Regions from separate parts of the Brachyspira suanatina genome, predicted to be linked through region 1. Evidence: riboswitches for the same ligand, from Rfam matches in the RefSeq annotation. Region 1 holds a riboswitch; the other holds the start of a gene.

Region 1 (11,799 bases):
TGTGCCGGTATGTACACTGCTAATAGTATGAACTGTCTTTCTGAGGCATTAGGTATAGCTTTACCTGGAAACGGAACAATACCTGCTGTTTATTCTGCTAGAACATTACTTGCTAAGAAAGCCGGTATGCAGGTTATGGAATTATTAAAAAAAGATATAAAACCTTTAGATATAATAACTCCTGAATCTTTCAAAAATGCACTTGCTGTTGATATGGCATTAGGCTGTTCTACAAATAGCGTACTTCACTTACTTGCTATAGCTAATGAGGCAGGAATAGAATTAGACTTAAAAATCATAAATGAAGTAAGCGACCGCACTCCTAATCTTTGTCATTTAGCACCTGCCGGACATAACTATATAGAAGACTTATACAAAGCCGGCGGAATACCTGCTGTTATGAAAGAGCTTGATAAAGGCGGATTTATAAACACTTCTCTATTAACTGCTACAGGTAAAACAATAGCTGAAAATATAAAAGATGCTGTTAATAAAAACAATAATGTTTTAAGAAATATAGAAAACCCTTACAGTAAAACAGGCGGTATAGCAATACTTTGGGGAAATATAGCTAAAGACGGATGCGTTGTTAAACGTTCTGCTGTTGCTGATGAAATGCTTGTACATAAAGGACCTGCAAGAGTATTTGACAGCGAAGAATCTGCAATAGCTGCTATATATGCCGGTAAAATAAATAAAGGCGATGTTGTTGTTATAAGATATGAAGGTCCAAAAGGCGGACCGGGTATGCGTGAGATGTTAAACCCTACTTCTGCACTTGCTGGTATGAAACTAGATAAAGATGTTGCTTTGATAACTGACGGAAGATTCTCAGGAGCTTCAAGAGGTGCATCTATAGGACACGTTTCACCTGAAGCTGCAAGCGGCGGAGAAATAGCATTCATAAAAGAAAATGACATCATAAGTATAGACATTCCTAATCATAAAATCAATTTAGAAATCTCTGATGAAGAAATGGACAAAAGAAGAAAAGAGATTCCTATTAAACCTTTAGAAGAAATTAGAGGCTGGCTTGGAAGATATAGAAAACTTGTTCAGTCTGCTAATACTGGTGCTGTATTAAAATAATTAAAATTAAAAAATAAATTGATGTTATAGATATTATTCTTAATTCTATAACATCAAATAAGCACTATTAATCTAATAATCTAAAAGTCATTATAAAAAATTAATATTACAGACTGCTTGAATATCTATCTTTTAAGCCAGGATAAAAATCGTTTAGTTTATAGCTGATATAAGCTTAGACTAAATTTATTTTAAATAAAATTTTTTAAAGGAGAAAAGTATGATTATTAAAAATTAATTTTGAAAACAATATTAAAAATAAAAACAACAAAATAAATAACAATAAATAAAATTATAAAAAAGGATAATTAAAAATGAAAACATTAAAACAAATAAGTAATTTCTTCGGTAAATATATGTCAGTTATAGTATTGGTTGTAGCAGCAGTATCTTTATTCTTCCCAAAATCTGTAAGCTTCATAAAAACAACTTATGTTAACTATCTTCTTATGACAGCAATGTTCTGCATGGGTATAACATTAAAAGTTGAAGATTTTAAAGTATTATTCACAAGACCAAAAGATATAGCAATAGGAGCAATAGCACAATTCACTATAATGCCATTACTTGCATTTTTACTTTCTTTAGCTTTCAGACTTCCTCCTGAACTTGCTATAGGCGTAATACTTGTTGGTACTTGTCCTGGAGGAATATCATCAAATGTTATAACCTATTTAGCTAAAGGTGATGTGCCTTTGTCGGTGGGTATGACTTCTGTATCAACTATACTTGCACCTTTAGCAACTCCGCTTCTTACCCTACTCTATGCTGGTGAAAAAATAGATGTTAATGCAGTTAGCATGTTTATATCAATACTTCAGGTTGTTATACTTCCTATAGTATTAGGATTTATAATAAATAAATTCTTTCATAAATTTGTTGATCACTTCAAAGATGTACTTCCTTTAATATCAGTAGTGGCAGTTGTGGCAATAGTAGCTGCTGTAGTATCTGCAAACTCTCAAAGACTTATGCAGGTTGGTCACTTGGTAGTTATAGTAATAATAATACATAATACTTTAGGTTATATGCTTGGCTATTTCTTAGGAAAGGTATGCAAATTCAATAATGCTAAATGCAAAACTATATCTATAGAAGTTGGTATGCAAAATGCAGGATTAGCTTCATCATTAGCTTCAACACATTTTGCTTATATGGCTTTGGCTGCTGTACCTGGTGCTATAGGAAGCGTATGGCATTGTATATCAGGTTCAATAGTTGCTAATATAATGGCGGCAAGAACAAGAGAATAAAATTTATTAGTGATAAGTTAGTATAAAAATAGATGCTAATTTATCACTTAAAAAGTAAATAACAATAATAAAAAATAATATTAATTAAAGGATAAAAAAATGAGTATAGAAAATTTATTTCTGCCTAACTTTAGTATAGGAAGCGATGCTTATAAAGATATATATAGTATATGTTCAAATTATGGTAAAAAAGCTGTTATAATATCAGGTAAAAAATCTATTCAAGCATCAATAGAGGCAATATTAAATAATACAAAAGATATAACCATAACAGGAATGTTCCATTACGGAGATAAATCCACTTTTGAAAATGTTGATTTCCTCAAAGAGAAGAAAGCAGTAATAGATGCTGATATGATATTTGCTGTAGGAGGAGGAAGATCATTAGATACCTCAAAAGTTTTAGCACATACTATAAATAAGCCTATATTTACTTTTCCTACATTGGCTTCAAATTGTGCTGCTGTAACTAGTCTTTCTGTTGTTTATAATAATGACGGAAGCTTCAAAAAAATGTTTAGTGATAAAAGGCCTCCTTTACATACATTTATAAATACTGATATCATATTAAATTCACCTGAAAATTATTTCAGAGCCGGTATAGGTAATGCAGTTTCTAAACAGTATGAATCATTATTCTCAACAAGAAATGAGAATTTAAATTATAAAAATTTCTTAGCAGTAGAGATAATAAAAAACTGTTCTAATGATATATTAAAACATTATTCAGAAGCTATAAACGATTTTCAAAATAAAAAAGTTACTGAAGTTTTGAATAGACTAATACTTCATATAATATATACAACGGGCTTAACATCAGTAATGGCTAAAGATGATTATCATATATCTTTAGCACATGGCATGCATCATGGACTTACAAAAGTAAAAAGAATAGGAGATAATTTGCTTCATGGTGAATTGGTATCTTATGGCATATTATTACTTCTCACTATGGACAAACAATATGAAGAAAGAGAGAATATTTTCAGATTCAATAAATCTATATCTCTTCCAACATGCTTAAAAGATATAGGAATAAATAAAGCAAGTTTAGAAGATGAAGAACTTAATAATGCTTTGGAAGTAGCCCTTGCCGGCAAAGACTTGAATATGAGTCCGTATAAGGTTGATAAAGAAATGATATTAAAGGCTATAATCGATTTAGAAGATTTTAATAATAAACAATAAATAATTTATAAAAAGGATAAAAAAATGAAAACATTAAAACAAATAAGTAATTTCTTTGGTAAGTATATGGCTGTGATAGTATTAATAGTAGCTGCTGTATCATTATTCTTTCCAAAGACAGTAAGCTTTATAAAGACAAGTTATGTTAACTATCTCTTGATGATAGTAATGTTCGGTATGGGGCTTACATTAAAGCTTGAAGATTTTAAAGTGGTATTCACAAGACCGAAAGATATCATAATAGGAGCTATAGCACAATTTACTATAATGCCTTTACTTGCATTTCTTCTTTCTATTGCATTCAAACTTCCTCCTGAACTTGCTGTAGGAGTAATACTTGTAGGTACTTGTCCTGGAGGAACTTCATCAAATGTTATGACATACTTAGCTAAAGGCGATGTGGCTTTATCTGTGGGTATGACTTCAGTATCAACTATACTTGCACCTTTTGCAACTCCATTACTCACTTTATTATATGCAGGACAAAAGGTAGATGTTAATGCTGTTAGTATGTTTGTATCAATAGTACAGGTTGTTATACTTCCTATAGCTTTGGGCTTCATAATAAATAAATTCTTTTATAAGTTTACAAACAGCATAAAAGAAATACTTCCTTTAATATCAGTACTTGCTATTGTAGCAATAGTAGCTGCCGTTGTATCAGCAAACTCACAAAGATTAATGCAGGTTGGATATTTAGTTATAATAGTAGTTATACTTCATAATTGTTTGGGTTATTTGCTTGGTTATTTATTAGGAAAATTATTCAGATTAAATAATGCTAAATGTAAAGCTGTATCAATAGAAGTCGGAATGCAAAACTCAGGACTTGCAACTTCACTTGCTGCAACTCATTTTGCTTCAATGGCATTAGCAACAGTACCCGGAGCAATATTTAGTGTATGGCATAATATATCTGGTTCAATAGTAGCTAATATAATGGCATCCAAAATTAAAGACTAAATAAAAAATAAACAATGGAGTTATTTTATTAATTCCATTGTTTAAATAATATTTATGCATTAATAATGATAATTTCTAAATATTTATATATACTAAAATAAATTATAAAAGAAAAAGCAATGAACTTAAATAATATATTCAAGCCCATTGCTTAATCAAAAAACTCCCACTATTATTTATATTTATTCCTTTACCCTATTGGCAGCATCATTAATATCAAGTTTATAAAGCTCATCTATAAAAGCAACAGCAAAACTAGCAGGACCTTCACATTTCTTCGAAGCTTTTTCACCAGCTGAAGCCATTATGCACATAGCTGAAGAAGCGGCAATCAAAGGCTCGGCAACCGCAAGCATAGCACCTGTTATAGCAGTAGATGTACATCCCATACCAGTATTAACAGGCATTAAAGGAGAACCTCCGCTAACATATAAAACTTTATTTCCGTCTGTTATAATATCAGTTTCACCGCTTATACTTACAACTGTATTATATTCTTTGGCTAAATGCTTACCTGCCTCAAGTGCCATATTAACATTAGCAGTACTGTCTACACCTTTAGTTTTTATACTCTCTCCGGCAAGCACCATTATTTCAGAAGCATTTCCTCTGACAACTTTAGGATTATAATTTTTAATCAAATCAATAGCAGTTTTAGTTCTCAATTTTGTAGCACCTGCTCCCACTGGGTCAAGCACGAAAGGAACATTTTTTTTATTTGCTGTTTCGCAAGCCTTATGCATAGCTTCAATAGAAGTTTTAGTCAATGTACCAATATTAACAACGAGCGATGAAGCAATAGAAAGCATATCTTCAAACTCTTCTTTCTCGAATGTCATCACAGGAGAAGCTCCCACAGCAAGCAATGCATTAGCTGTAATTTGCATAACTACAAAATTAGTAATATTATGAACTAATGGACTTTTACTTTTCATTTCTTTTATTGAATTAAATATTTCTTCTTGTAATGTACTCATTTTATAACTCCTTATAATTTAAATAAAAATCTCTGAAACACAATATAAACATGCCTTTCCGGCTATTTTTAATTTATTATTTTTAATATCGCAATATAAAACTCCTGTTCTTGGAGAAGCCTGAAATGCAGTAAAATAATCTTTATTCAATTTCTTTGAAAGCAAAGGTATAATATGACAATGCCCAGATCCGCATACATCAACTTCATCTGCGTCCAATTTCGGACCGAAAGTTCTAGTGATGCTGTCATATTGATTATTTTCTTTATATTTTACATCAGATGTTATATGAAATAAAAGTCCGTCTAATTTCTTTATAATTTCTAAATTGGGTTTTACATTTATAACCTGATTTTCATCTTCTAATACGCATACAATATCACGTCCTATATAAGCCTCTAAAGGTTTTATTCCTCCTATTGCTTCTATTATATCTGATGTAATTTCTATAGGCTTTAAATCATAATTAGGAGTATCCATCTCATATAGTTCATCTTTTTTTCTAATAGTTAATATACCCTCTTTAGTATTTAAACTCACCTCATTAGATTCTTTTTCAGCAAAATTTAATATAGCATAAGCCACAGCAAGTACGGCATGTCCGCAGAAATCTATTTCACATTTCGGAGTAAACCAATACACATCATAATTATTTCCATTCTTTATAGTGAAAACCGTTTCTGAAATATTATTCTCCATAGCAATATTTTGCATAAGTTTATGAGAAATATTTTTTTCTAATATACAAACGGCTGTAGGATTACCTTTGAAAACCTCGTCAGCAAAAGAATCTATAATATAGTATTTCATAATTAATCTCCCACTTATTATATACTAATTATCAACTGAGAAAGAAATATGCAAAAGGCACAGCGAATAACAATGAAAGTATTATTCTCTCAACCCATATTATCATCATATCTCTTATCTTTATAGGTATTCCTACAGCCAATATTACAGGAATAGGTGCAGCAAAATATAAAATCTCAGCAACGCATACCACAGCAACAATAGACTTAGCAAATTGACTAGTATACATTACAATACTTGAAGAACATGACATTTCAACTAATGTAACAGAACAAGCCTTTGCCACTATATAAGCCTCATCTCCAAGTCCAAGCAATTTAGTAACAGGTAAAAATATATAGCTTATAACATCAAACACAGGAGTATAATTAACTATTAAAAGACCTATAAATGTTATAGCCATAAAATTAGGCATTACTGAAATAGAAACTATAAGTCCTTCTTTAAGATTCTTAACAACACTATTTAGCACACTATCTGAATGACTGGCAACTTCAGCAGCTTCATTCAATGCCAGTTTAAAAATATTTCCTCCTCTATATATAGGCTCTTCCACAACCTCTTTATCCATATATCCGTCGCTAGGTTTATTTCTTAACGGATAAAGTCTTACAGTTATAGCAGTTACTATAAATGTTATTAACATAGTACCAAAAAAATATATATTCCATTTATCTATAACATTAAACATCTTAGCAACAACTATCATAAAAGTAGTTGAAACTGTAGAAAATCCTGTAGCTATTATACAGGCTTCTTTTTTAGAATAAAAACCTTTCTTATAAACTTTACTTGTCATTAAAAGAGCAATAGAATAACTTCCTACAAATGAAGCTATAGCATCTAAAGATGATCTTCCAGAAGTTTTCCATATAGGCTTCATTATACATCTCATAAATATACCGGCAAATGACATAAGCCCATAATCTACCAAAAATGATAAGAATATAAAACCTATACTATTAATCAATGCTATTTGAGTGAGCAGATTATAAGAAAAAAGAAGCATATTAGGTTTATGAAAATCAGCAGGTCCTAATCCAAAATATGCCATTATAATAAACGGTATTGATGTAAGTTTAATAAATGAAAATACTATTTCAGTTTTATTTTTATTCCAAGACTTATTTATAAAAGGATATATACCGCCGAACATAGTTATCAATATACCATAGTAAGGATCTACAAAAGGAATTTTTCTTATAAAACTTACTAAATGATCTATAGGTATTGATTTAACATCGCCTATTTTAATTGGTATAAATAGCATAAATATACCAATAAAACTAAGTATGATAAACTTTAAATAAATTGATTTACTAAATTTAATATTAGCTAAATCATTACTGTTTAAAACACTTTCAGAATTTGAAACATTATCCATAAAAATTTCCTTAAATATAAATTAATATTTTAGAGAAACCTTAATGAAAATAATGAGTGTATAAGAATTAAAAAGAAAATAATTTTAGAAAACTTATTCGATAATAAAATATTTCCCTACACTGGCATTATCCAACAGGTTATAAGGGTCTAAGTTATTAAACTTACTCTCAGCTTTTAAGCTCCCCTAATTTTTTATAATATTATATAACAAAATAAAATTATTTCAATTACTATTAATGATATTTTTTAGATTTTATTATAATCAAGCATGCTTCAAAAACATCAAATTTCTTTTAGTAAACTCAATAATCTCATCTTCAGTCATCTTATCAAAGCCTAGTCTTTTTTCTTCTTCAAGCAATTTTAATTTCTCCTCCCTTTCCTTCTGCATTTTAATTAGCTCTATTTCTTTAATCTTCTCTTCTCTTTTTATCAATTCTTCTTTACTGTAATGTCTTTTAATAGTGTTTTCTCTGTCGCCTTTAATCAAGTAAATTTTTAAATAGCTTAGAAAATCAAGCCATATACCTGATAAATTATCTTTGTCTTTAACTTTTTGCTTGGCTAAATTAATACATTCCTTCCAATCAAATTTTCTATCATCGAAAATAGATTTTATTTCTTCCTGTTTGTATTTAGTTTTAAAAGAATGTACTTGATACAATTTAATAGCTTTGCTTCCTGTAAGAAAATTAAAAGTATTAATAAGCTCATTAACAAATGAATCAAAACTATTAGAGAGAGAATTTATTTTTTTATCTATTTTATTTATATTATCTTTTTTATTATCTGATTCACTTTCTTTATTATTTAAGTTATTATCTTTATTATTATCTTCGACTTTTTTGTCTATACCGTCTGTAGAATTTTTACTACACCGTATAGGCATTTTTGATATACTTAATTTTTTATTTAAATATATTTTTCTTTTTTCATTATTCTGCTTAGTTTTATCATAAATGCATTTTATATAATTATATTCTTCTAACTGTCTTACTGCTCTTGAAATTGTATCCTTACTCACAGAATAAATTTCAGCGAAGTAATTATTATTAGCCCAGCAGTAACCTTTATCATTGGTAAGTGCTGTAATTTCACCATAAATTAATTTTGATAATGGCTTTAATCTTTTATCGTATCTTACGGCTGAAGGTATTATAGTATAATAGTTTTTATTATCTTTCATTTTCAATCCTATAAAAAAACTTTATACTATATACAAAAAATATAATGAATTATAAGTTTATATTAATACATTTTTGATTTTATTAATAATATTTTATCAATAAAAATTATATATAAATTATCTTATTAATTTTTTAATCGATAAGCCAATGGCTGATGATTTTAGTTTTAAGCTACATTTAAGCGAGTTTATCGCTAGCAATAATTAGTATTATAACTTCTCTATTTCTTCTATACTTAATCCTGTTAATTCACTAATAAGCTTTATATCCATATTCTTATTTTTCATATTTCTAGCCATTGATATTTGGGTTTCTTTTATACCTTCTTCTCTTCCTCTTATTCTCTCTTCACTTAATGCAAGTATGTCAAAATAATTCTTCTCATATTCTGCATAATTTTCAAATAAATCTTTTGTATCTGCAAACTTATTATACTCATCATAAACTTCTTTCATTATAGGATTTTTTTTAACTAATATATCCATAATTTCCTCCATTTTTTCTATTTTTTCTTTGATTGTTAAAAAATAAAACCAAGCATCTAATTCTTCTTTAAGATTTGAATTACTAGATAAATATTTCTGTAATTCAAGAAAATGCATTTCAAAATGATTAGTAAGTATATGATTGGTTTCAAGCTCTTTTATTACATAACAGCTATGTTCTTTGTCAATATCTTTTAACAAATTAAAGTCCAAAATATTAATCACTATTATCTGTTTTAAATCATTATATTTTTCATTATTCCTTAAATTAGATACATAACATTTAGCCCAATAATATAAACTTCTATAAACAAATGATTGATTTCCTATCCTCTGTATTTATACTAAAACAGTTTCTCCGCTTTTTGTAACTGCTCTTACATCAAGGCGTCTGCGACATCTGTCCACCTTGCGTGCCACCTTCGGTGCAATTGACTGCTTATCATTGATAGTTTCTTTTAAATTAAAAGTATTAAGTACTTTCACTTCCTCAAAAGGCTCTTGATTGTAATCTGTTCTTACCGCATTGATTAAATTAAGTAAAATACGCTCATGTCCTTCTTTGGCAAACATATAACGCATAAAATAATCATTTAAAACATTAATATTTTTTATTTCACTCATAGCTTTATTATACTAAATTAATTATAAATGTAAAGTTTTACATAATTTAGTTTAAATATTTATTATTAAAGATAGATTTTTTGACAAAAATAAAGATTATGGAGTATATACTAAAAATTTTTAAGTTTGTCAATTTTTTGTTGTTCTTTTTCCCGCCGCAAAAAGAACCAAAAAGTGCAAGTATAAAATTAGTACTAAATAATACTAAAATTGTCTTACATGTAAAATAATTTATTACATTTAAGTTCAAATATAGCCTTTTTGCTTCTCGCCGCAGGCGGGCTTCGCCTGTGGCAACAAAAGAAGTAGGGTATGGGGCAAAGCCCCAGATATAAAAACAAAAATATAAATTTATTTTTGACAAAATATAGTTGTTTAAGTATATACTGAAAATTTTTAAGTTTGTCAATTTTTTATTGTTCTTTTTCCCGCCGCATACGCTCTGCGGACTTCGTCAAAGAAGTGGGAGTTGCCCAGCGTGTGGCTAGTCCCCACAAATAATAAAACTAATAAAATAATTTTTGACAGAATATAGTTGTTTAGGTATATTCTCTTATAATCTCTTATATTTTTTATATAATATATAAGCATTATAAATATTGAAATTTATAAAATTATGTATTAATATTGAATCTATGAATAATGTATCAGTTTTAATCAAACCATCATCATCTTTATGTAATATAAATTGTAAATACTGCTTTTATATAGATGAAGCCAAAAACAGAAAAATAGAAAATAACGGCATTATGACTGAAAAAGTGATGAAAGCTATAATAGACAAAGTTCTTCAAAATGCTGATAAAAATGCATTGTTTTCATTTCAGGGCGGAGAGCCTACAGTAGCCGGTTTTGAATATTTTAAATCGTTTATAGATTATGTGAATATCAGCAATAAAAAAAATATCAATATAAATTACAGCATACAAACTAACGGACTATTAATAGATGATAAATGGTGCCAATTATTCAAAGAAAATAATTTTTTGGTAGGGCTTTCTTTTGACATAATAAAAGATATACATGATAATTATAGAGTAGATAAAAGTAATAATGATACTTACAACAGAGTATTAGAAACTAAAAAATTATTCGATGCGTTTAATGTAGAATACAATATACTTACAGTTCTTACATCTGAATTATCAAAATATCCTAAAGACATATACAAAAAAATAAAGAAGCTAAATATTAAATACACTCAGTTCATACCTTGCCTATCCAAAATGAATTCACCTAGTACGGAATATTCTATAAAACCTAAAGAGTTTTCAAACTTCTATAAAGAAATATTTTCATTATGGAAAGAAGATTTTTTTAATAATAATTATTACAGCATACAGTTCTTTGACAATATCATTCCATTATTTTTCGGCGGCTATCCTCCTATGACTTGCGGTATAAACGGCAAATGTACAAATCAAATAATAATAGAAAGCAATGGAGATGTTTTTCCATGCGACTTTTATTGTTTAGATGATTATAAAATAGGAAATATAGCTGAAGATGATTTAATGCAGATTTATTCAAGCAGTAAAGCAAAATACTTTATAAATGAAAAATCAAACAGAATAAATGATGATAAACATACATTATGCCGTTCTTGCAAATATCAAAGAGTATGCAGCTCTGGATGCAAGAGAATGGAAAACAATATGTATATAGATGAAAGCGGAGAGTTTTGCGGATTTAAAGATTTTCTTGACTATGCTATAAATGATATGGCTATAGTATGGAAGATGATATCAAGATAATTTAGGTTATTTGTGTGGACTAGCCCTGCAAAGCACACAGTCGTGCCGCTCTGCGTACTTCGTACCCCCCTCTTTTGTTGCCA
Region 2 (11,799 bases), 330 kb from region 1:
CATTTCTTTTCCACACTATTTCTGAAAATTTCATTTTTATTTCCTCTCATTCATTATAAAAGTATTATTTTTAAATATTATCATTTTATCATTTAAATATTATTTTTTAAATATCATTCTTCTAAATAAGCATAGTTGAATTTATATCTTCCCAAAGGCTCATCAACATAATTTTTAAGTTTAGGATTAACTATCAAAAAATCAGTTCTATATATAAATGGTATAATAGGAACTTCATCAAAAAGAATTGATTCAGCTTCTTTCAAAGCTTCCATTCTTTTTTGTGCATTTGTGGCAGTAGTGGCAAACTCTATCAAAGAATCATATCTTGCATTTGAAAATCCTCCGTAATTTATATCACTATAGCTAGTCATAATTTGAAGCATTGTAATAGGATCATTATAATCACCAGTCCAGCTTGTTCTAGCCATTTGATAATTTCCGGATTCTCTGAAAGGCAAAGTAATTTTTGATTCTTCTGTTCTAACCATTACATCTATATTAAGAGTATTTTTCCACATTTGCTGAATTGCTTCCAAAACAGTAGTATAAAATCCAGATGATACTTTTACTTCTAAAATTGGAAAATTTTCTCCATTAGGATATCCTGCTTCGGCTAATAATTTTTTTGCTTCTTCTACATTATTACTATAATTGTTTGCTATGATATAATTACTGCTTTCCTCTCTGAAGGATTTTTCAAGTCCTTTTACAACAGGAGGGACAAATGCTTCTGCTGGTATTAATTTACCGTATCCTATATTTGATACTATGTAGTTTCTATCTATTGCAAGAGATAATGCTTTTCTTACTCTTTTATCAGACAATGTTTTATCTTTATTATTTAAATCCAAATAATAAACTCCTATAATATCACTTACAGCCATTAAATTATCATTTATTAAATTTTCTATTTCACCAATAGGAGGGGCATTTATAGAAAAATCAACATCTCCTGTTCTTACGGCATTAAGTGAAATATATTCATCAGCTATCAAAACAAAATTAATTTTTTTAGCTACTTGATTAGTATAATTCCAATAATTAGTATTTATTTCAAAAGCAAGCAGTTCATCAGGTTTTCTTTCTACCATTTTGTATGCTCCGTTTCCTATATAAGTTTCAGGATTCCAAGTCCAATCATCACCGTATTTTTCTATTATATCCTTTCTTACAGGCATATAAACTCCTCCGGAAGCTAGTATATCTGTAAAGTATAGTGTAGGTGCTTCAAGTTCTATTGTAAGAGTATTTTCATCTATTGCATTTACTCCTAGATTTTCTACGGACTGTTTCCCTCTTATTATATCTTTTGCATTTTTTATATATTCCATTAAATAACTTATAGGTGATGCAGTTTTCGGATCAACAGCTCTTCTATAGGAATATACAAAATCATCGGCTGTAACTTTTTTACCGTCGCTCCATTTGGCATCATCTCTTAAATGAAATGTATATGTAAGGCTGTCATCGCTTATCTCCCATTTGTCAGAAACGCCTCCTACAATATTTCCGTTTATATCCTTATTAAGAAGTCCTTCAAATGCATGATTAATATAAATATATCCGTAAGTTTCATCATTCAAAGCCGGGTCTATAGTATTAAGTTCATAGCCGAGATTTACATTGATTTCGTCTTTGATATTTTTTGTTTGTTTTTTGCAAGATATAAAAAATGCAAATAAAATTAATAGAATAATAAATGTTTGTTTTGAAGTCATAAAAAGCTCCTTTAAATTAAAATAGAAAATAGAGATTTTTATAACACCGTTTGTCTTGTTTATTTTAGATAATTTAATAAAACAAGACCAACTTTAGAAAAGGTCTCATTTTATTAAAAGTATAAAGAAAATAATAAAAGAGATAATTCCCTACGCTGGCATTACCCAAACAGGTTATAAGGGTCGAAGTTTTTATAAAAAATAATTATGTAAACTTCCTCTCAGCCTTTTCAAGCTCCCCAAGTTGAAAAAATGATATAATATATTTTATTTTTTTCAATAACAAATTATTATTTTTTATTATTGCTAATAAAAATTGTTCGCTCTAAGGCTCTGTCAAGTAAACTTGCCAGAGGTTCACAATTTTTATAATTGGCTTTACAATATTTAAAAATTATTATTATTTATTATTGTTATGCTTATCTACGAAGTCTGCTTTTCTATGTTGCCTAAATAATATTATCAATAAAATTTATATAATGATATTGTTAAGTTTTAAAGCGATAATAAAAATTATTTGCTCTATATCGTGTATATACTAAAAATTTTAGAGTTTGTTAATTTTTTTGTTGTTCTTTTTCCCGCCGTAAAAAGAACCAAAAAGTGCAAGGATAAAATTAGTACTAAATCATACTAAAAATTGTTTTACATGTAATATAAATTATCAATTTAAGCTAAAATATAGCCCTTCGCCGCAGGCGGGCTGTGCCTGCTTCTTTGTGGCAACAAAAGAAGTGGGATATGGGGCAAAGCCCCATATATTAAAAAGAAAATATAATTTTAATTTTGACAAAATATAGTTGTAGTTGTTTAGGTATAACTTAAAAGGCTATGCCAAATAAACTTTTAAACGTTGATGATTTTATGACTAGCTTTCTACTTTATTTATCAAAATGGTATTTAAACTCTATAGTATATGATTCTACTGGTTCATCAGGCAATAAATATGTTTCAGGATTTTTCATCATCATTTGAAGCATATCAGCTTGTGCCTTATAATACATAGATTCATAATAATTACCATTACGATAGTAATTACGATAATACATCATTAATTCGTTTATTACTTGATAATATATAGTATAATTTTGTATTCTTGATTTAATTGCAGTATAATCAACTAATTGTATTATTTTATTATTAATATTAAAGAGCATAGTATCTTTTCCAGAATGCCATATTATAGATTTTTCATCATAATTTATAGGTGTTAATAGACTCCAATCACTTTCTTTAGCATATCTAGGATCAACATCTGTAACCATAAATAGATTTTTACCAGCATTTTTTACATGTTCAGGCTTTATTACAAAGTCGGTTTCTCCTCTATTTAAAGCTGCCTTTATTTCATTTATAGGCGGGATAGGCAGAAAGTATCTATTAAAATCATATGTTACCATATAAGTATTATAAGTTTGATAATATACCTTATTATAATATTCTACCCAGTTAGGAGGTGTAGGAGTTTTATCTCTTTTTTTAACTATTCCTAAATCTCCATGGAAATCATCTACATATGAGTCAATGTCTTTAGGAGTCTCTCCATTGAATTTTTGCCAATCTATAAAATTTTCTGTGACCCATTTATCATTATTTTTTATTGGTGTTAAAGTCCATACATTATTAATCTTTTTATACATACATTGCTTTCCATTTTCCAAATAAAATTTTCCATCATTATATTTAGCCTCAAAATCAGAAACATTTCCCCAAGGAGTTTTTCCTACTTCCTCCCAATTATTTGGATCAGACATATCTTTATCTCTATGTATTCTATAATATTTATCTTTGCTTACAGTATAATCAGGTAAAATTCTTGATCCATCTGGGTTTTCTTCATAAAATGTTTCTCTAAGATCATATAAATAAATATAATCACCTACTAATGCCATTTTTAAATTTGCTAATCCAAATCTTCCTTGCCAGCTTTTTGGTTTAGAACTGTCTAATTGTGTAGGTGAAGGAAGATTCATATATGTATGATATTGACCATATTTTTGCCAATTTAATAAGTCAGTAGATCTATAATAAATATCTGGATATATTAACTCCTTATAATATTCTATATTTACATCTTTATTTAAAGCTTTATCAAAATATTTATATGTTTCTTTAGAACACTTTAATTCTCCATAATTATAAGGCTCAAATATAATTTCATCATCATTTATAACATTTGCTTGATATAAATAATTCCAAGGACTAGTTTCTACAGTTCCTAAATTTTTTGCTACAATGTTTATTTTACCGTCATTATCTAATTCTAAAATTAATGTATGATCTTTATAATTAAATTGTTTCATGTTTTTATCATAGGTATATGAATATTGAGCTAATATATACCATTTTCCTCTAAAAAAGAATTTCTTTTGAAATCCTCCAAATACTAGAGACTCATCATTATTATTTTCAGATACTGTTATGCTTACAGGCTTTAATTTATCAGGTATTCTAAAATCAGTAGGCGGAGGAATTTTGTTAGGTGAAAGTATATTTATTTTTTTACATGAAATAAGAGATATTATTATAAATATTATAATAAAGATATATTTTTTATCTTTTAAATTAAACATAATTTATTTTTTTATCATACCTTTAAACAAATACAATTTATTAATTTTTTAGATTATATCTAAATAGTATTATTAAAGATATTATATTTAGAATGTTTTCTTAAAAATTAATATATATTAATGATACTAATTTTATTCTATATGTGTTGTATAAATATTTAAATTTTACTTAGATTATATTATATAAAATAAAAAAATCAAATTATGTTTTACATGTTTTAAAATTGTTTATTTTGGTATATTATTAGTCAATTATTTTTACTAAAATACTTTAAACTACCGATTAAAATTAATAAAGTTTTCTTAATTTATATTACAATTAACTGTTTTATAAGTTATAAATGTATATTTTATTATGAGTTATGTTAAATGTTATTTAATTCCAGAGATTTTTTAATATTTTTTCCTATAACATTGATTTTGTATTGGATATTTCCAAAAAAATTAAGATATATTTGTCTATTTATAGCAAGTTATATATTTTATATGTTTTGGAATCCTAAATATGCATTATTAATGGGTACTTCTACCATTGTAACTTTTTTAAGCGGCATATTAATAGAAAAATTAAAATATAAAAGAATAGTAGTGGCATTTAGTTTTATAATTAATATTGCTATACTTGTATTTTTTAAATATTTTGATTTTCTTCTATTAAATATAAATATGCTTTTATCAGCATTAAATATACAATTAATAGAGAAGCCTTTTGATATTATTTTGCCTGTAGGAATATCATTTTATACATTTCAGGCATTAAGCTATACTATAGATGTTTACAGAGGTGAAATAAAGTCAGAAAAAAACATTATTAAGTATGCTTTATTTGTGTCATTCTTTCCTCAGTTAGTGGCAGGTCCAATAGAACGTTCAAAACATTTGCTAGGTCAAATACAGAACATGGATAAAATAAAAAGATTCGATTATCATAGAATAACGGAAGGTCTTATTTTAATGCTTTTCGGTTATTTTCAGAAAATGGTAATAGCGGATAGGGCTTCTATATTGGTAGATACTGTATTTAATAGATATTATATTTATAACACTACTGAATTAGCATTGTCGGCGATTCTTTTTGCAGTACAGATATACTGTGATTTTGCAAGCTATTCTCTTATAGCAATAGGAACGGCAAAAGTTATGGGTATAGATTTAATGGAAAACTTTAATACTCCATATTTTGCAAGAAGCATAAAAGAGTTTTGGGGAAGATGGCATATATCATTATCTACTTGGTTTAGAGATTATCTTTATATACCTTTGGGAGGAAATAGATGTTCAAAGATTAGAAGAAGTTTTAACATATTAGTAACATTTTTAGTAAGCGGACTTTGGCATGGAGCTAATTTTACTTTTATAGCTTGGGGTGCTATTCATGGTGTATGCTATTTAATAGAAGATATTACATCGAAATTTAGAAATAATGTTTTAAATAAATTGGGTGTAAAAGTACAAAGTTTTAGTTTTAAATTTCTTGAAGTTATTATTACATTTATAATAGTAGATTTAGCTTGGATATTTTTCAGAGCCGAAACTATACATGATGCCTTTTACTATATACAAAGAATGTTCACTAAAATAGATTTATGGCGTTTATTTGACGGTTCATTATACAAATTAGGATTAGATAATTTTGAAATGAATATACTTATAATATCTTTGATAGTGCTTTTTTTAGTTGATTTGATAAAATATATAAAGAAAGAAACTATATATGAATTTTTAAAAAATCAATGTTTGTATTTCAGATGGGCTGTAATATTTTTCTTATTATTCTTCATTATAATATATGGAAAATACGGTGCTGGTTTTGACCCTAAGCAATTTATATATTTCCAATTTTAGGAGTTATAAAAATGAATGAAGTTAGAAAAAATTATTACGGCAGTCTTTGTACTGAAATGTATGAGATACTGCATGAAAGAGCACCTGAAGATGAATTAAACTTTTATCTATCTTATGCTGAAAAAGGTAAAAAGATTTTAGAACCTTTATGCGGAAGCGGAAGATTTCTAATTCCATTTATAGAAAGAGGGTTTGACATAACAGGAATAGATATGTCCAATGAAATGCTTAAAAAACTAAAATTAAAATTTCCTGATGCCAAAACAGTTCATACTGATATAATGAAATATGATCCGAAAGAAAAATTTGATTATATATTTATTAGTTCAGGTTCAGTATCATTGTTTACAGATATTGATATTTGCAAACAAATTCTAATAAGAATAAAGAACTGGCTTTTAAAAACTGGTAAATTTGTTTTTGCAGTTGATACAATAAAAAATATATGTATAGATGATAATGATTATAATATTGCTGTATCTGTCAAAACAAAAGAAAATTTTGAAATAGTACTTAAATCAAAAAATTATTATGAAGAAAAAACTCAAACTCAGTTCTCGCCATCAATTTATGAAATGTATAATAATACAGAATTGATTCAAAGTGAGTTTATGGATTTTCAGACACACCTTTATAAATATGGTGAAATGGAGCAGTATTTAAAAGAAGTTGGATTTACTCAAGTTAAAACTTTTTCTTCTTTTGAAAAGGAAATTGCAGTTAATGATAAATGTGATATGTTTTTATTTGAATGTAGTTTTTTATAATTATTATAATGTATAATATGATTGATTATTTGATAAATAAAAAAATTATAAATAAATATTTTTTGTGAATAAAATTATGAAGCATAAAGGAACAATACAATTAGAAAGCAAAAGATTATTATTAAGAAGATTTAAAATAGAAGATGCAAAAAACATGTATAATAATTGGGCTAGTGATGATGAAGTTACAAAATATTTAATATGGCAGACTCATGACAGTATTGATAAAACAAAACTCATTTTAACTGAATGGACTAATCAATATTGTTACAAGGATTTTTATCAGTGGGCTATTGTATTAAAAGAAAATAATTTTTTAACAGGAAGCATAGCCGTTGTTGATATGAACGATAGTATAGATATGATTAGTATTGGTTACTGCATATCTAAAAAATATTGGCATAAAGGCATTACATCGGAGGCTTTATCGATATTAATAAAATTCTTTTTTGAAGAAGTAGAAGTTAATAGAATAGAAGCCAAACATAATATTAATAATCCTAATTCCGGAAAGGTAATGCTTAAATGCGGATTGAAAAAAGAAGGAGTATTAAGAAGTATTTATAAAGATAATACAGGACTTGCTGATGCTGCAATTTACTCCATATTAAAAAATGAGTATTTTAATTAAAAAAGAGTTAAGAAAAAAGTTAAATTTTTAGTTTACATAATTTTATATAAAAATAATAGGCTTTTAGAATATGATAAGAAACACAATAAAAATTATTTGCTTTATAGCTATATTTATTACATTGCTCTGGTTTTCAAGCAGAGTTTTAAGATTTAAAAATGATAATGGTATATATCAGGGCGACAGTTTTTATGAACAGAGAACTAACAGCATAGATGTTATGTTTATGGGAAGCAGTCATGTTCATTATAATATTAATCCTGCTATACTTTATAATGAATATGGTATTGCAGCTTATAATTTCACTTCAGGAAGCCAGCCTATTTGGAGTACTTATCATTATTTAGTAGAAGTATTGAAATATCAGAAGCCTAAATTAATTGCATTAGAATCTTATATTGTTGCAGCGAGCAGAACTAATGTTGTAGATTATCAGATTGTAGCAGCCACTTATGCATTAAAATGGTCAAAGAATAGAGTTGAATCTTTAAAAATAACAGCGGCAGAGAGATTTGATGAGTTTATAAATCCTATGTACAGATATCATAACAGATATAAAGATTTAAAAGATGAAGATTTTCTGCCTTATGCTAATAACTATAATCATTATAAATATTTTAAAGGATATTCTTTTCATAATAAAACATTCCCAGTACAAAGACCGAATATAGAAAATATTAAAGATACTTTACCTTTGCTTGAAGAGCAGGAAACTTATTATAGAAAAATATTGGAATTAGCAAAGACAAATAATATACCTATTGTTGTAATAGCTTCGCCTTTTCCTATGACTGATGATGAGGCAAGACATTTTAATAGAGTAGGTGAGATTGCAAAAGAATATGGTGTTCCTTTTATGAATTTCAATCATTATTATGATGATTATGATTTGGATTTTTGGATAGACTATAATGATGCAGGACATTTGAATTATAAAGGCGTTCAGAAATATACTTCTTTTTTGGGTAAATATTTAAAAGATAATTTTGATTTGCCGGATAGAAGAGGAGATACAAATTATGACACTTGGGAGAAAAATGCTTTATATGAGTATAATAAAGTTTATGATATGGCATTAAGAGATATAGAAAATATTAATGATTATATGACAAAAATAACTAATCTTAATGATTATACTATAGTTATTAATATGCTTGGAGAATATTCTACAAATGATAATATTGTAAAAGGATTATATTCTAATTTTAATATAACCAATGAAATGTATACTAATAATGTTTCTTATGTTATAGATAAAAATAAATTAGTATTTTCTTCAATGGGGGCAACTAATTATCTTTATCATAAAGAGCTTAATAAATATAATGATTTAGTAATTGACAGCGGAAGCAGAATAATGATAAGCAGAAGCAACTTAAGAAAAACTACCAATGGAGTTAACATAGTAGTATATGATAATATAACTTCTGAAGTTGTTGATTTTTTTGATTTACCTTATACTAATGATGCTATAAGCGAAGCAATAGAGAGAGATTATTAATATTTGAAAGCACTTTTAATTTATAAATTTAATTAATTTTTCTTAATATTAAAAAGAATTAAAAAATATTAGGTTGTTTACTTTTTTGTAATTTTTATTATCATTATAAATAGAGAGAAAAATAATATGAAGAAAAAATATATATTAATATTTATGTTAGCATTGATATTTGTATCCTGTTCGGCAGTGATAATGTCGCCTAATAATAATACAGAAATTACTGATCCAATGGATCCTTCTAAACCTATAGATCCTCCAGAACCAGATTATCCCCCTTGGACTGAAATACAGCCTCCTTTGCCTGTTTTAGATGATGAGGCAATTAAATACGGAATAGATATTTCTCAAGAAGATAATATAATAAAAGAGCAAATAAAAATAAAATTAAAAGAATATAGAAACGACAAAGGTCAATATAAAGTAATATTTACAGGAAAGCCAAAAGATGATTATTTAGTTTCAGCATCTCTTACAAAATTAACATTAGAAGTTGCAAGAGATTTATCAATTAGTGAGGCAATAATAGATGTTAGTAATGTTTATTTTAATGAGAGAAAGATAAAATCTAGGATGTTTCGAGGAGGAGTTTCTTTAGGTTATTTTAATTTGAGTTTTATATTGCCTGAAAATATCATAAGAGTTATAGAAGGCAATGCTTTTTCATTTTTAAATAATTATTTGAGAGAGATAACAATACCGGATTCTGTTATTGGTATTGATGCTGCTGCTTTTCAGTTATCTGAGGTGCTTAACAAAATAACATTTAGTGAAAAAAGTAAGCTTGAATATATAGGTGAATTAGCTTTTTCTTATTCAACAGTAAAGGAAATAGTAATACCAGCATCTGTAAAATCAATAGGAAGAAAACCATTTGGAAGTTCTTTAACCACTGTTACTTATTTGGGAACTAAGCCTGATACTATAATGAATAATAAAAATGTATTTGATGACTGTGTTAATCTTAAAACTTTATTAATTCCTAATGCTGAAGATCCGGATGATCCTGCTTGGAAAACTTTTTTGGGCGGTAATTTTACTGATATAAGAAAACAGTGATTTTTTATTGAAAAGTATATAGTAAGCTAAATAATTTTAAATATTTTACTTTCTAAAATTTTTTCTTATGCTTAAAGAAATATTTATATTTAAGGATGGAAAGAGTGATGATTAAAAAAATTTTATTAGTATTTGTATCAGTGTTGGTATTTGTTTCATGTTCAAATAATACTACATCACCTAATAGCAGTAATAATTCAGGAGTTACAGATTCTACTGTAGAAGAGCAAGAATTAATAAAAAAATACGGTATAGATATAAGTCAGGAAGATGCATTAATAAGCCAGCAAATAGAACAAAATTTAAAAGCTTATTTTGCTGAAAAGAATTCATATAGAGTAATATTGACAGGAACTCCTAAAGATTACAGTAATAATGAATCTTTATATACTTTAGTTTTAAAAGCAGCATTAAAAGTTAGTTCTTCTATGAATATAGAGTTGGATATAAAAAATATTAATTTTCAAGACGGCTCTGTAAAAACAGGTATGTTTTCTGGAGAAGGTATTAAGAATTCAGAAAATATAGTTATCAATTTTACATTTCCAACAGATAAAATAAAAACTATAGAAATGATGTCTTTTGATCAACTATATAATACAAAAGAAATAACACTTCCTGATTCTATAATTACAATAAAAGAAATGGCATTTCAGAATTCTCAAAGTATAGAAAAATTAACTTTGGGTAAAAATGTTCAAACTATAGGAGATCAGGCTTTTTTTACTTTGGAATTTTTGAAAGAATTAATAATACCAAATTCTTTAAAATCAATAGGTATGGCTGCATTTGCTCAAAGTGAAACAATAGAAAAAATAACTATACCTGCTTCATTAACATCAGTAGGAATGGGAGCATTTTCAAGCTGTCCTAATTTAACTACAGTAATTTACTATGGAACTTCCCCAAGCAGTATAAATAATAATGATGCTTTAATGTATTGCAATAAACTTAAAACTTTAATACTGCCTAATGCTGACACTTTAGATGCTGGAGTTTGGTCAAGTTTCTTAGGCGGTAATTTTACTGATATAAGAAAGCAATAATATTATAAAAATTCTTGAAAGCTATTAATTAAAAAATAAACTCAATATATAGAGTGCCTGCTCTTTATATTGAGTTTTTAATTATAAAAAGTTATAGTAAAGAAAATTAAAGTCTTACTACATCTCTAGTTATTTCTTTTAAGCTGTGAACTCCACACATAGTCATAGCATCTTCAAGTTCAGCACCTAATTGAGCGGCATAAGATTTAACTCCTTCTTCTCCTCCGCCGTAAGCAGCTATTACAAATGTTCTAGCAATAACAATTCCGTCAGCACCTAAAGCAATAGCCTTTAATATATCAGTACCATTTCTAATACCGCCGTCTACTAATATTTTAATTTTGCCTTTAACAGCATCAGCAATTTCAGGTAAAACTTCAGCAGTAGAAGGACATTGATCAAGTACGCGTCCGCCATGGTTTGATACTATTATTGCATCAGCTCCAGCCTCAACAGCTTTTTTAGCTCCTTTAGTAGTCATTATTCCTTTTATTATGAATGGTCTTTTTGCAATTTCTTTTATTTGTTTTAATTCATCTACAGTTTTGCTTCCTGCTTTTGGAGTAAGATTTTTTAAGAAAGGAAGCCCGGCAGCATCAACGTCCATAGCAACAGCAAAAGCATTTGAATCTGCAACTAATTTCATTTTTTCTTTTATA

The links. Region 1 has a riboswitch for thiamine pyrophosphate ahead of BRSU_RS04190 (YjiH family protein). Riboswitches for the same ligand answer to the same signal wherever they lie in the genome.
Region 2: it holds a riboswitch for thiamine pyrophosphate, as region 1 does, so the genes downstream of both, BRSU_RS02825 (peptide ABC transporter substrate-binding protein) here and BRSU_RS04190 (YjiH family protein) in region 1, are expected to answer to the same signal.

What each region holds. Positions count from the first base shown of each region.
Region 1 is NZ_CVLB01000001.1:941,986-953,784, reverse strand. Features, by position in the region: gene ilvD (dihydroxy-acid dehydratase) at 1-1,089, shown strand, start outside; gene BRSU_RS04215 (bile acid:sodium symporter family protein) at 1,404-2,342, shown strand; gene BRSU_RS04210 (iron-containing alcohol dehydrogenase family protein) at 2,442-3,530, shown strand; gene BRSU_RS04205 (bile acid:sodium symporter family protein) at 3,555-4,493, shown strand; gene thiM (hydroxyethylthiazole kinase) at 4,676-5,470, opposite strand; gene BRSU_RS04195 (PhzF family phenazine biosynthesis protein) at 5,489-6,280, opposite strand; gene BRSU_RS04190 (YjiH family protein) at 6,312-7,664, opposite strand; TPP riboswitch at 7,761-7,862, opposite strand; gene BRSU_RS04185 (helix-turn-helix domain-containing protein) at 7,929-8,852, opposite strand; partial or broken gene BRSU_RS04180 (Rpn family recombination-promoting nuclease/putative transposase) at 9,063-9,962, opposite strand; gene BRSU_RS04175 (radical SAM/SPASM domain-containing protein) at 10,562-11,716, shown strand.
Region 2 is NZ_CVLB01000001.1:616,322-628,120, forward strand. Features, by position in the region: gene BRSU_RS02820 (TenA family protein) at 1-34, opposite strand, end outside; gene BRSU_RS02825 (peptide ABC transporter substrate-binding protein) at 114-1,721, opposite strand; TPP riboswitch at 1,852-1,973, opposite strand; gene BRSU_RS02830 (hypothetical protein) at 2,603-4,294, opposite strand; gene BRSU_RS02835 (MBOAT family O-acyltransferase) at 4,664-6,139, shown strand; gene BRSU_RS02840 (class I SAM-dependent methyltransferase) at 6,151-6,906, shown strand; gene BRSU_RS02845 (GNAT family N-acetyltransferase) at 6,983-7,537, shown strand; gene BRSU_RS02850 (SGNH/GDSL hydrolase family protein) at 7,608-9,038, shown strand; gene BRSU_RS02855 (leucine-rich repeat domain-containing protein) at 9,165-10,094, shown strand; gene BRSU_RS02860 (leucine-rich repeat domain-containing protein) at 10,202-11,140, shown strand; gene BRSU_RS02865 (alpha-hydroxy-acid oxidizing protein) at 11,247-11,799, opposite strand, start outside.